4 regions of the Massilia sp. TSP1-1-2 genome follow, and region 4 is predicted to be linked to each of the others. Evidence: predicted binding sites of a transcription regulator. Region 4 holds the regulator's gene; each other region holds the start of a gene.

Region 1 (3,293 bases), on a different contig from region 4:
CACCGGAACGTTCGGTTGATTCAGGAGGTCCAGCACCTCCTCGGTAGTGGAGCGAGGCCCCTGCGAGGCAGCGATGGTCTTTTGCGCGCGGCCTGCACGCGGCTTGCTGCGATCCGTTTTTTCCACGGCCGGGATGATCTCGCCGCCAACGCTGGTGCGTAAAATCGTCGCCAGATTCTGGGCTTCGGCGCGCACGTCGCCCGTCACGATCCTGTTTTTGACCGTCAGGTCGGCCAGCGCCTTGCTCGACACGCGCAGGCCGCTCACTGCCAGCAAGCTGGTTGCCACGACGTTGTCCGGGTCAAGCTCCAGCACTTTTTTCGCATGCGTGATGGTCTCCCCGTATTCGTGGCAGTCGAAGCTGACCTGGGCAATGCGCAGCCAAGCAGTCTTCTCCAGCGGGTAAGCCCGGGTAGCAATTTTCAGGGTGGCGACGGCGGCGTCGCTCTGACCCAACTTGAGCGCGCTGTCGGCTTGCTGCAGCAAGGTGGCCATGGCAGGCGGCGCGGGCGGCGCCGGCGTGGTCGATGCGCAGGCGGCGAGCACCGCAACGCATGAGAGGCTCGTAAGCAATTTTTTCGCATTCATGGCAGGCCTCGAGTTGTAGTCCGAAGTCTATTATTGGTTCCCGAAAGTGCACGGCGATTGCGCCTGATCAATGTACCGGTGCGGCACGCTTCATTTCGGAAAACAAAAGCGACACCGGGCGGACAATCGGAAGGAAGCAAGAGAAAGATCATGGCGATCTCGTGCAGTTTCTTTCTAATTAGGAACGTGGTTCCCAATCAAGGAGTCGAACTTGCACGCTTCCGACGACAAACCCTTTCCGCTCGCCCCAACGAAGCGGTCCCCGCAGCCCAGGCGCACCGTCAGCAAGAAAGACTTCAGCCTGCCCAAGCCGTATCGCCGTCAATTGTTCAGCGAAGAACCGGCGCGACTGACCCGCTTGCAAACGGCGATGCTGACCTTGGGCGCGCTGCTCGTAGCCGCAGTGCTTGCAGTGCTGGCCCTGCTGGCGCAGGAGAGCGATCATTCCCCGGACGGCAAGGTCATCGTGGCCGCCGCCCGGCTCGAGACCGTGGACTCGGTCGAAGCCCAGCTGGCGTCTTTACCCCCGCCTGCCGCGCCGGCTGAACCGCCCGTTCCGCCAGCGTTGCAGCATGAGGCGCGCACTGCCGGCATGCTGCCGACGCAGACGCCGGCCACACGCCTGCACCCGGCGACCAAGCCGAAAGCGAAAGCGAAAGCCAAGGCCAGGCAGCCCACCCGGCTCGCCGGCGCGCCTAAAAAACCAGCACTGCGCGGGCGCGCCCTGGCCGCCCTGCTCGAGCGCGAGAAAAAAATCAGGCCTGCGCCGATGAAACCGGCACCCCGGGAACCCACGCTGACGATCCCTGCGCCCGATCCGGATGTTGCCCTGATCGCGGCGATCTTGCTGCTCACGCCAGCGCCCCTGCCCGCCTCGGCGCCGGCGGTGGCGATGGAACTGGCCGGGCGCGCTCAGGGAACCTGCATGCCCGTTACGCCCAAGGACCACGGCTGCGCCGAATTGCACAAGTTGAAACCTTGACCGGCAAAAACCACAGCGCGCGCGAAAAGAGGGAATTTTCTGGGCTTTGCCGGGGTCAGAAGTTATACTGTATATAATCACAGTTAATAGAGAAGTCCGGTAGTGCAGATGCGCAAAGTGCTTGAAAACGAGTTTTACTATCTCGATAATTTCCATCGGGTGCTGGAATGGATCGCCGAGCGTTACGACGACCTGCTCCTTGACGATGAGCGCGCCTTCATCGCCCTGTTCGCGACCCTGCCCCAGCCTGCGCGCGCCCTGCTCGTGCGCATGGTCATGCGCAAAGGCACATTATTTCGCGCTAGCAAGCTCAACTACGCTGAAATCGGCTGCCCGGTCGAGGCCGCGCGCCATTTGCTGCCCACCGGCTGGGTCTCCTGCGACCCGGTCATGTCGCTCGACGAACTGTTCGACCTGCTGCTCAAAGACGAGCTGGCTACCGTTTTCCGCCTGTCGTTGCACGAAAAAGGCGCCCGCAAGGCCGAGCAGCTGGCAGCGCTGCGTACCCAGTTTGACGATGCGCGCGCCTTTTCGCACTGGTGCCGCGACTCCACCGACGTGGTCTACAGCATCCTTGTCAAACCCCTGTGCGACCGCTTGCGCCTCATTTTCTTTGGCAATCTGCGCCAGGACTGGACCGAGTTCGTGCTCTCCGACCTGGGTGTATTCAAGTTTGAAAAGGTCGACTTCAGCGCACACTCGCGCGGTTTTCGCCATCGGGGCGACGTCGACGACTATCTCGCGCTGCATGGCTGCAAGGAGCGCTTCGAAGCTGGCGAGGCGCTGGACGACGTGCTGCATTCCCTGCCGCCAGAGGCGTTTGACAATGACTGGATCGACAGCCGGCGCGAACGGCTGCTGTTCCAGATCGCCCAGCACGTTGAAAAGCAAAAGGACTGGGCCGGCGCCATTGATTTGTACACGCGCTGCCGCTTTCCCGGCGCGCGCGGCCGGGCCATCCGGGTGCTGGAAAAAGACGGTCAATACCAGCGCGCCCATACCTTGCTCACGCTGGCCCAAAAAGCGCCGGAGAGCGACGCCGAACGCCAGCAGCTCGCGCGCATCGGGCCGCGCCTGGCGCGCCGGCTTGGCCACGAAAAAGCGCCGTCGCGGCGCAACCCGGCGGTGCAGCGCCTGGACCTGCACCTGCCGATGCCGATGCCGCAGGAAGCGTGGTGGGTCGAAGGCGTGGTGCGCGACCATCTGCAGCGCGACGACGCGCCCGTCTTCTATGTCGAAAATGCGCTGATCAACGCGCTGTTCGGCCTGCTGTGCTGGCGCGCCATCTTCAGCGCCATTCCCGGCGCATTTTTCCACCCTTTCCACCGCGGCCCGGCAGACCTGTTCAGCGCCGATTTTTTTCCGCGGCGCGAAGCGGCGTTTCGGGCATGCTTGGCTGAACTCGACACCGACGCCTATCGCGCCGCCATCCGCGCCACCTATGCCGAAAAATGCGGCATCCAGTCGCCGTTTGTGACCTGGGAAGCGCTCAGCGCCGAACTGATCGAGATGGCGCTCGACTGCATCCCCGCGCTGCACCTGAAAAAATGGTGCGAGCGCATCCTGCTCGACATCAAGGCCAACCGCACCGGCTTTCCCGACCTGATCCAGTTCTGGCCCGCCGAGCGGCGCTACAACATGATTGAAGTAAAAGGCCCGGGCGACCGCCTGCAGGACAACCAGATGCGCTGGATCGAATACTGCGCCGCGCACCAGATGCCCA
Region 2 (3,293 bases), on a different contig from region 4:
GTGGCCGGCCACCAGTACCGCGCCGGCGGGGGCTTCGAAGCCGAGGTCGATCTTGGCGGCGAACGACGCCGGCACCCAGTCGTGCACGATGGCGCGCGCGGCGCCGTTCAAGTCCAGTTCCAGGAGTGCGAGGCCGGCTTGCGGCTGGTACTCGGCGCGCGCCAGCGCCAGCAGCTGGTTGACCAGGCGCGTGGCCGATTCCGAACTGGTGGCAAGCTGCTCGAGCGAGCGGTGGATTTCGCCCGGATCAACCTGGCGCAGCGCCAGTTCGGACTGCATGCGCATGCCCGCCAGCGGCGTTTTCATCTGGTGCGCGGCGTCGGCGATGAAGCGCTTTTGCATGTCGATGGTTTGCGCCAGACGCTCGAGCATGTCGTTGAGCGAGCCCACCAGCGGCGAGATTTCTTCGGGCACCTGGCGCGCATCGATGGGCGACAGGTCGTCCGGGCGGCGCGCGCGGATGCGTTCTTGCAGCTGCGCCAGTGGCGACAGGCCGCGCGCCAGCGCAAACCAGACCAGGGCCAGCACGATCGGCAGGATGATGAACTGGGGCAGGATCACGCCCTTGATGATTTCATTGGCCAGCAGCGCGCGCTTGTCGAGCGTTTCGGCCACCTGCACCAGCGCCGTATGCGGTTCCTCGCCGCGCGCCGCCAGCGGGCCCAGGTTCACGTACGAAAAAGCGATGCGCACCGGCGTGCCGTGCATGACATCATTGCGAAAGTGGACGCGCCCGCTGCGGTAGTGCTCGGGACTGGCCGGCTGCGGCAGATCGCGGTCGCCGTCGATGTGGGCCGCGTCCGGGCCGGCGATCTGGAAGTAGACATTGTCGACGTCGTCGGCGCGCAGGATGTCGCGCGCGCTGCCGGGCAGGCGCGAGCGGACCTTGCCGTCGACTTCCTTGACCTGCTGGGCCAGCACCGTGACGCTGTCTTCCAGCGCATGGTCGAAAGGCTGGTTGGCGATCGACTTGGCCACCAGATAGGTGATAGCGATACTCATAGGCCACAGCAGCAGCAGGGGCGCGAGCATCCAGTCGAGGATTTCGCCAAACAGCGAATGCTGCATGTCTTCGTCCGGCTCGGTATTGGGCGGCACGTACAGCACCGTATCCGGCGCCAGCGCGGTGGCCTGGGTCAGGCCGGCATCGCGGTCATCCACTGTTACGGCGCTGCGTCGTCGACGGCTGCGGGCGCGAATTTTTCGAGGCAGTAGCCCAGACCGCGCACGGTGGCGATGCGCACGCCGCCCACTTCGATTTTTTTGCGCAGCCGGTGCACATAGACTTCGATGGCGTTGTTCGATACTTCCTCGCCCCATTCGCACAAATGGTCGACCAGCTGTTCCTTGGAGACCAGGCGCCCGGCGCGCGCCAGCAAAATCTCAAGCAGGCCCAGTTCACGCGCCGACAGGTCCAGCATCTGCTCGTTGATGTAGGCGCTGCGCCCGACCTGGTCGTACGTGAGCGGGCCATGGCGCACCACGGCCGGGCCGCCGCCGGCGCCGCGCCGGGTCAGGGCGCGCACCCGCGCTTCCAGTTCCGACAGCGCGAACGGCTTGGCCATGTAGTCGTCGGCGCCCAGGTCCAGGCCATTGACGCGCTGCTCGATCGAGTCGGCCGCCGTCAAGATCAGGACCGGCAGCAGCGAGGCGCGCGCCCGTAGGCGCCGCAACACTTCCAGGCCCGAGAGCCGGGGCAAGCCCAGGTCGAGGATTAGCAGATCGAACTCCTGGGTCGACAAAGCGGTGTCGGCTTCCTCGCCATTGCTGACGCAATCGATGGCGTAGCCCGACTGACGCAAGGAGCGCGTCAGTCCGTCGGCAAGCACGCTATCATCTTCGGCAAGTAAAATACGCATCCGTGGGCACCTGTTTTGATTTGCGCCTATTGTGTTTCATTTGGGGCAAGGCCGGGTAATTTTTTAAAATTGTCTGCACGTTAGGCTTGCCAAAACTACTGTACGCTTGTACAGTACCTGTTGTGATGTACCTGTGGCGCCACCCCGCCCTTCTTCAGACTGAAAGAAAATTATGGACGACAAGAAAACCGTATTGAACGCTGCAGAAAAGGGCAAGGCGCTGGCCGCCGCCCTGGCGCAGATTGAAAAGCAGTTTGGCAAGGGCTCCGTCATGCGTATGGACGGCAACGCCCCGGTGGAAGAAGTCCAGGTTGTCTCGACCGGTTCGCTTGGTCTGGACATCGCGCTGGGCGTGGGCGGCTTGCCGCGCGGGCGCGTGGTGGAAATCTACGGTCCCGAATCGTCGGGCAAAACCACGCTCACGCTGCAGACCATCGCGCAAATGCAAAAGCTGGGCGGCACCTGCGCCTTTATCGACGCCGAGCACGCGCTGGACGTGGGCTATGCGAAAAAGCTGGGCATCAACCTGTCGGACCTGCTCATTTCGCAGCCTGACACGGGCGAGCAGGCACTGGAAATTTGCGATGCGCTGGTGCGTTCGGGCAGCGTCGACCTGATCGTCATCGACTCCGTAGCCGCGCTCACCCCGCGCGCCGAGATCGAAGGCGACATGGGCGATTCGCTGCCAGGGTTGCAGGCACGCCTGATGTCCCAGGCACTGCGCAAGCTGACCGGTTCCATTAACCGCACCAACACGCTGGTCATTTTCATCAACCAGATCCGCATGAAAATTGGCGTCATGTTCGGCAGCCCGGAAACCACCACCGGCGGCAATGCGCTCAAGTTTTACGCGTCGGTACGCCTGGACATTCGCCGCACCGGTTCCATCAAGTCGGGCGACGAAGTGATCGGCAACGAAACCAAGGTCAAGGTCGTCAAGAACAAGATCGCGCCACCGTTCAAGGAAGCGCACTTTGACATCCTGTACGGCGCAGGCACCTCGCGCGAGGGCGAAATCCTCGACCTGGGCGCCGACAACAAGATCGTCGAAAAGTCCGGTTCCTGGTACAGCTACAACGGCGAACGCATCGGCCAGGGCAAGGACAATGCGCGTATCTACCTCAAGGAGCGGCCGGAATTGGCGCGCGAGATCGAGAACAAGGTCCGTGCCGCGCTCGGCGTACGCGAACTGCCGCCTCTCCCAGGCGAAGAGCCGGCGGTCGCGGCCAAGGCGCCCAAGCTGAAAGCTGTCGCCGAGTAGTCGGGCGTCGTTGCTGATGGCCCGGCCCCAACTGAGCCTGAAAGGCCGTGCCCTGCGTTTTTTATCGATGCGGGAGCACAGCCGGCTGGAACTGGGGCGCAAGCTGTCCAAGTATGCGCAAGAGGGCGACGACGTCGCCGCTCTGCTCGACTTTCTGGAAAAAAACAACTGGC
Region 3 (3,293 bases), on a different contig from region 4:
AGACGGCGATGAGTGAGCGGCACTAGCGAGCGGTACCAGCGCCCGGTACTAGTGTGGTACTAATGCGCTGCGCTCACTTCCAGGTGCTGCGCGAGCGTTCGCGCACCAGCATGCGCACGCTGTCGGGCACCGGCTTCTTGACCACGGCAGTGTCCGCCGTCGCCCACACGCACTCTTCGTAGTGCTTGAGCATCAGCGGCGTGATGAAGCGGGTGCGCGCCGCGTACACGTGGCGGTCGCCCATCTGCGCCTGCTGCTTGATGAAAAAGCGGTTCGGCACCACCAGATGCAATTGTTCCTTGGCACGCGTCATGGCGACATATAACAGGCGCCGTTCTTCTTCGATATCGTCGGCATTGCCGGTGCTCATGTCTGACGGAATGCAGCCATCGACGACATTGAGCACGTGCACCGACTTCCATTCCTGCCCCTTGGACGAATGGATGGTCGACAGGATCACATAGTCTTCGTCCAGGTGCGGCACTCCGGCGCGGTCGCTGGTCGCCTCGGGTGGGTCGAGCGTAATTTCGGCCAAAAAAATTTCGCGCGAACCATAGCCGGACGCCAGGCGCGCCAACTGTTCCACGTCGGCGCAGCGCACCGTGGCGTCGTCATGCAAGCGCTCCAGGTGCGGCAGATACCAGTTCTTGACCAATTCGATGTCGGCCGGCCAGCGCAGTCCGGGTGCGCGCAACGCTTTGTAGAGCGCCACGAAAGGCAGCCAGTCGCCGCTGCTTTTGGATGGCGCGGCAAAATCTTCGACCGCGCGCACCGGCTCGGGCGCCTCGCCGACCGCATCGAGCAAGCGCGTGGCCGTCGCCGCACCTATGCCGGGAATCAATTGCACCACGCGAAAACCCGCCATGCGCCCGCTGGGATTCTGGGCAAAGCGCAACACCGCCAGCACATCCTTGATGTGCGATGCTTCCAGGAACTTGAGGCCGCCGAACTTGACGAAGGGAACGTTACGGCGCATCAGTTCCAGTTCCAGTGCGGCGCTGTGGCTGGCCGCGCGAAACAAGACCGCCTGCTGCGTCAGCGCCATGCCCGCTTCGCGTTGTTCCAGGATCCGGTTGCAGACCCAGCGCGCCTGCTCGGCTTCGTCGGGGATCAGCACCAGTTGCGGGCGCACCGTGGAGGTCTTGTCGGTCCACAAGGTCTTGGCGTGGCGCTCGAGGGCGGCGGCGATCAGCGCGTTTGACGCGTCCAGGATTGGCTGCGTGGAGCGGTAGTTGCGCTCGAGCGTGACGATGCGCGCCGGCTGCGCGAACTGCTTGGGGAAGTCGAGTATGTTACGCACCGTGGCGCCGCGGAAGGAATAAATCGACTGGGCGTCGTCGCCCACCACCATCACCCCCTGCCCGCCCGGCTTCATGCCCACCAAAATGGCCGCCTGCAAGCGGTTGGTGTCCTGGTATTCGTCCACCAGCACATGGTCGAACAGGGCGCCGATCTCCGGACCGAGCTCGGGATCGGCGGCCATCTCGGCCCAGAACAGCAGCAGGTCGTCATAGTCGAGCACGTTTTGCTCCTGCTTGGCGTCGACATAGGCGCCGAACAGGTTTTTCAGCTCTGGCTCCCATTCGCTACACCACGGGAAAGTACTTTGCAACACCAGGGCCAGGGGTTCCTGACTGTTGACCGCGCGCGAATAGATCGACAGGCATGTGCCTTTCAGGGGGAAGCGCTTCTGGGTTGTGGTCAGGCCGATCTCGTGGCGCACCATGCCCATCAAGTCTTCCGAGTCGCCGCGATCGTGAATGGTAAACGCGTCGTCCAGGCCAATGCGCCCGGCATAGTCGCGCAGCAGGCGCGCGCCAATGCTGTGGAAGGTGCCGGCCCACGGCAAGCGCGTGGGCGCCTGGCCGGCGCCGAGCGCGAAGACGCGCTGCAGCACGCTGCCGGCGCGATTGGTCATTTCGGTGGCGGCGCGACGCGAAAACGTCAGCAGCAAGATGCGCTGGGGATCGGCGCCGCTCAGGATCAGGCGCGCCACCCGGTGCGCCAGCGTACTGGTTTTGCCCGAGCCGGCGCCCGCGATCACCAGCAAGGGCCGCGCGGTACCGTCGGCGGCGCCGATGTCGTGCTCTACAGCGGCGCGCTGCGCATCATTGAGGCTGGCGAAGGGATCGAGCGGGGCGGCGTCGACGGAAGCGGTGGGCATGGCGGGCAATCGGGCAAGAAAGAATACAACTGTACATTTACACAGTAGTCAAAAGCAAGGATAATAAAGAATGCGTACTGGCTTGTGCGCCGGGGGTGCCCCGCGGTGGTAAGCGGAAACTTGCCAGTCGATTAGCTTTTCAACGCTAAGTAGCCGTTTCTTAAGGGCTTTTTCAGATATCCACAATCGCTGTGGATAACTTTGTGGATAACCGCCCCTTGACAGCGCGCAAGCCTGCAACGATGCGGGTTTCAACAAAATGCCCGTTCAAAAGGCAAAATTTTATGCGTTTAAAATCAATGACTTGCAAAGTCAAGCTTGAACGGCCGAAAAAATATTAGGACATTTCCTACAAGACCCTTTTGTGCATAACCAGGCCTGGGCAGGCGGCTCAACCCCGCGCAAATCAATGCTGCTTTAACAACACCGTGTGCGCGGCGGCGCGCATGCGCAGCACTGCCGCACGCCGGTGCGATCCGACGCGGCGCAGGGACGCATGTGACAATTTCGTTGCAGATAGCGTTGTTGCGTTAGCAACACGTGCGCTACTCAATGATAACTTTCAGCGCTGCGCTGCATCGGTTCGAGCAAGACGCGCGCAATCACAACCGCCTCGATATCGTTTGCCTTCAGATATTCGATGGCGGACACGGTATTGCTGCTTTCCTGCATGGAGATCGCCTGATTGACGATGGTGCGCCGGCGCATGTCCTGGCGCGTGTAGTCGGCGCGCTCGCGAGGAGCGCCGCCGCTGTCTTGCTGATGCTTGAGAGTCATTGCCGATCCTTGCTCGTGACTGTAACGGTCCACACGCACCGCATTGCTGCCCTGGATTGCTGCCCTGGATTGCTGCCCTAGAAGTATCCGCCAAACCATGATAATGTCAATGTCAGCTTCCTATCGAAGCGGCAATAAGTCCCGATCCTTTCTAGTTGGAATTGAACGTCACCCGCCCCCGCGCGCGCCTAGAATAGGTGTTCACTCCACTCCAACGGCGAGGCTAGCATGGCAATTCCAACTGATCCCATCCTCAATCCCGGCGACGAAGCAGCGCCCGGCACCCCAGGCGCGGCCGAAGACATTTGCGACCAGTGCAGCGGCAGCGGCAAGCAGGCCGGCGGAGCGCCGT
Region 4 (3,293 bases):
GGTGGCGGACACGATGGGCACGCCGGCCGGGGTGTAGCGCAACACATCGCGCTCGCCAATCAGGGCTACGAACTGGAGTTGATTCACCGAGGTGGCATCAATTCGCGTTCAGGACTTTCAAACAAAAAATTACGCTGCTGCTTGAACTGGGGCTGGAGCTGCTGCGGCAGGAGCCGGAGCTTCCGAGCGGTGGCTCTTGGCTGCGTCTTCACGTTGTACCGATTTCATCATCGGCGATGGCGTGGTTTCAGCCTTCTTCATGCGAACGGTGAGGTGACGCAGCACCGCATCATTGAATTTGAACGCGGTTTCGAGATCAACCAGCGTCTCGTTGTCGCATTCGATGTTCATGCAGATGTAGTGCGCTTTTGGCAGCTTGTTGATCGAGTAAGCCATCTGACGACGACCCCAGTCTTCAACACGGTGAATGGAACCACCGCGCGTGGATACGCTGGCTTTGTAGCGTTCGATCATCGCCGGGACTTGCTCGCTTTGGTCCGGGTGGACGATAAAGACGATTTCATAATGACGCATGCATAACTCCTTAGGGACGTTTAAACAGATGCCCACCTCGGCGTCAAGACGAGTGTGGGAAGGGAAAGCCGGCAATTATAGCGCGAGATGGCGCTTGCTGGCAATGCCCTTGTTGCTCCTTCAAAGTCCGGGGATGAAATCGTGGTCAAGAAGTTGGCTTGGGCAGCATGGCATGGCCGCCGGCAAAGCTGATCTCTGATCGCGTGAGGCCGCCTGCAAGGGCTACTTCGCTGATGAAATCTTCTTCATTCGCTGAAATTGACACGTCAAAGTGCAAATAATTCAGGCAAAACCGCATTTAATACTTGCGCTGGGCGAAATACTGTACAAAAATACAGTCTGTTTATACAAACAGTCTCTTATACCGATGATCAAGCTCACACCACGTCAAGAACAAATCCTCAACCTGATCAAGGACGCGATCGACAACACGGGCTTTCCACCGACCCGCGCCGAGATTGCCAACGAACTTGGCTTCAAGTCGGCCAATGCGGCCGAGGAGCATCTGCAAGCGCTTGCGCGCAAGGGTGCGATCGAAATTTCGCCGGGCACGTCGCGCGGCATCCGCCTGATCGGCGCCAGCCTGGACGTGATCCCGCTGGTGCCGGCCTCGCTGATGATGTCGCTGCCGCTGGTCGGGCGCGTCGCTGCCGGCTCGCCCATCTTGGCGCAGGAGCATGTGGAAGCCACTTACAGTGTCGACCCGGCGATGTTCTCGTCCAAGCCTGACTTTTTGCTCAAGGTACGGGGGTGGTCGATGCGCGACGCCGGCATCATGGACGGCGACTTGCTGGCCGTAAAAAAGGTCGATACGGCCAAGAACGGCCAGATTGTCGTTGCCCGGATCGGCGAAGACGTCACCGTCAAGCGCTACAAGAAAACCAACGGCATTATTGAACTGCTGCCCGAAAATCCCGATTTCAAGGTCATCCGCGTCGACCCTGAAACCGACGACTTCGCGCTCGAAGGCCTGGCCGTCGGCCTGATGCGCAGCTGGCACTAACAGCAACCATTCCCGCAATCTACCCCGGGGTAGATGTTGTTTGACTGTGGCTACTTGACCATGCGGTTGTGCTCGGCAACGTAGGCGTCGGTGGCGTCGCGCCAGACGGCGTAGTCGGCCAGCAGCAATTTGGAGGCGATGCGGGCTTCTTCGACGATGCGCGCCTGCACGCCTTCGAGGTGTGTGGTGGCGGTGGCCATTTCGTCTTTGGTGAGCAGGTCGGCAATGTCGGCAGGGATGCGCTTGGTCAGGGGCGTGGCGGCGTTGATGTTTTCAACAAAGCCGTTGTAGCACAGCTGCCAGGCCTGGACTTTGGCGGCGACGGCGGCAATTTCATCGTTCACTTTCGACATGGCCGGGATCCGCGGCACCGGACAACGGTACTTGCCTGACTTTAAGTCAGCACCGTCGTACTTCGACATCCAGTAAGCGATCTCTTCTTTGTGGGCTTCGCGCCGCTTCATCATCTCCAGCGCGGCAAGCGCCGTCTTGTTGCCCTTCGCGGCCGACTTCTTGAACCATGACTCGGCCTTGACCAGGTCCACGCTGCCGGCGTCGCCGTATAGATACATTTCGCCAACGTGCAACTGTGCTTCGGCATTGCCGGCGTTGGCGGCCTTGGTAAATAACTGCAAGGCTTGCGGATAATCCTTCTTGGCAAAGAGCGCGTTCGCGCTCGACAGGTCATCGGCTTGCGCCGCGCCGCACAGCAACAGGCTCAGGCAGAACAGGGTTTTCTTCATGTGTTGGCAGTCTTGCGCAGTAGGATCAAGCCAAGATGATAAACCGGTTTTGCGCTTTCAGTTCAATCCGCTTCGCCATTGACGCGCATCATCCGGCGCCGCAGCGCGCTGCCGAACGGTACAGGCATGCGCGAGCCTGCACCTTTCACAGCGTCGGCCATCAGGCGCGCCTCTTTCTTAGGGCCGGTAGTTGCGGCGCGCGGCGCGAATTGCGAGCAGCATCTCGGCCGCGCTCTGCTGCTTTGACAGCGCGCCCGGCGCCATGCCATACAGCAGCGCGTCGGGCGCAGCCGCTGGCTTGGGATGGCGCGCCGCTTCCACCAGCCCGCAGATCACGCCGGCATTGGCGGCAATCGCCACGCTATCAAATCCTGCAGCGCCATCATTGTCCGCTCCGTAGCGCCGCTTCATGTCGGCCAGCGCCTGCTTTGCGCCGAGCTGCACGCTGGCGATCAGTTTTCCACCATTGTCGAAAATCTGCTGGTCGAACGGCATGAACAGGCGGCTCTCGCAATCGGTGTGCGCTGTTTCGATGGCAAATGCGGCGCCAGGCGGCTGCTTTTGCGCGATGCCCGGGTGGGCGGCATCGGCCTGGTAGACCTGGTCGAAGGCACTCCCCTTCAAGCCTTTGACAACCACGCGCTCCAGGCCCGCGGCGCGCATGCCGGCGTTGACCTTGGCAAGCGTGGCTGCATCGGCCACGCTGTCGCTCGGCGCTGGAAAATAAGGACTGTTGATCGATTTGCGCCACGCGGCGTGCTGCCCGCGCATCTCGCCAAACAGCGCCAGCGCGGAAGCGGGCGGCTGCTTTTCCAGGCTGCTGAAGTCGTAATGCATGCGCGCCATGGTAAAGAGCTGCTTGCTGTCTTCGAGCTGCGCCGGATTGGCCGGGTCGGGGGCGACGAATTGCGCCTTGATCGCGCGCGCAGCGCGCTGGCCCTTGAGCGTAGGGCTCGACGCGGCTGCGCACGCGAGGAAAATGTCGCTCGGCTCGGGCCAGTTGTCGCTGTCGG

Evidence for each region. The regulator LexA, encoded in region 4, represses DNA repair genes until DNA is damaged. The targets are predictions, from matches to a motif close to ACTGTATNNNNATACAGT.
Region 1: the regulator LexA is predicted to act here: its motif matches at 1,637-1,654, upstream of ACP7BV_RS04715 (VRR-NUC domain-containing protein).
Region 2: the regulator LexA is predicted to act here: its motif matches at 1,957-1,974, upstream of recA (recombinase RecA).
Region 3: the regulator LexA is predicted to act here: its motif matches at 2,193-2,210, upstream of ACP7BV_RS02680 (ATP-dependent helicase).

The regions. Positions count from the first base shown of each region.
Region 1 covers NZ_JAFCTU010000004.1:72,043-75,335, reverse strand. Annotated here, with positions in the region: gene ACP7BV_RS04725 (hypothetical protein) at 1-495, opposite strand, end outside; gene ACP7BV_RS04720 (hypothetical protein) at 800-1,570, shown strand; gene ACP7BV_RS04715 (VRR-NUC domain-containing protein) at 1,679-3,293, shown strand, end outside.
Region 2 covers NZ_JAFCTU010000038.1:29,178-32,470, reverse strand. Annotated here, with positions in the region: gene ACP7BV_RS23350 (sensor histidine kinase N-terminal domain-containing protein) at 1-1,161, opposite strand, end outside; gene ACP7BV_RS23345 (response regulator) at 1,164-1,859, opposite strand; gene recA (recombinase RecA) at 2,032-3,120, shown strand; gene recX (recombination regulator RecX) at 3,137-3,293, shown strand, end outside.
Region 3 covers NZ_JAFCTU010000002.1:166,578-169,870, forward strand. Annotated here, with positions in the region: gene ACP7BV_RS02680 (ATP-dependent helicase) at 74-2,164, opposite strand; gene ACP7BV_RS02685 (hypothetical protein) at 2,714-2,941, opposite strand; gene ACP7BV_RS02690 (hypothetical protein) at 3,170-3,293, shown strand, end outside.
Region 4 covers NZ_JAFCTU010000016.1:77,147-80,439, reverse strand. Annotated here, with positions in the region: gene priB (primosomal replication protein N) at 1-87, opposite strand, end outside; gene rpsF (30S ribosomal protein S6) at 130-534, opposite strand; gene lexA (transcriptional repressor LexA) at 902-1,537, shown strand; gene ACP7BV_RS15485 (tetratricopeptide repeat protein) at 1,588-2,280, opposite strand; gene ACP7BV_RS15480 (hypothetical protein) at 2,458-3,293, opposite strand, start outside.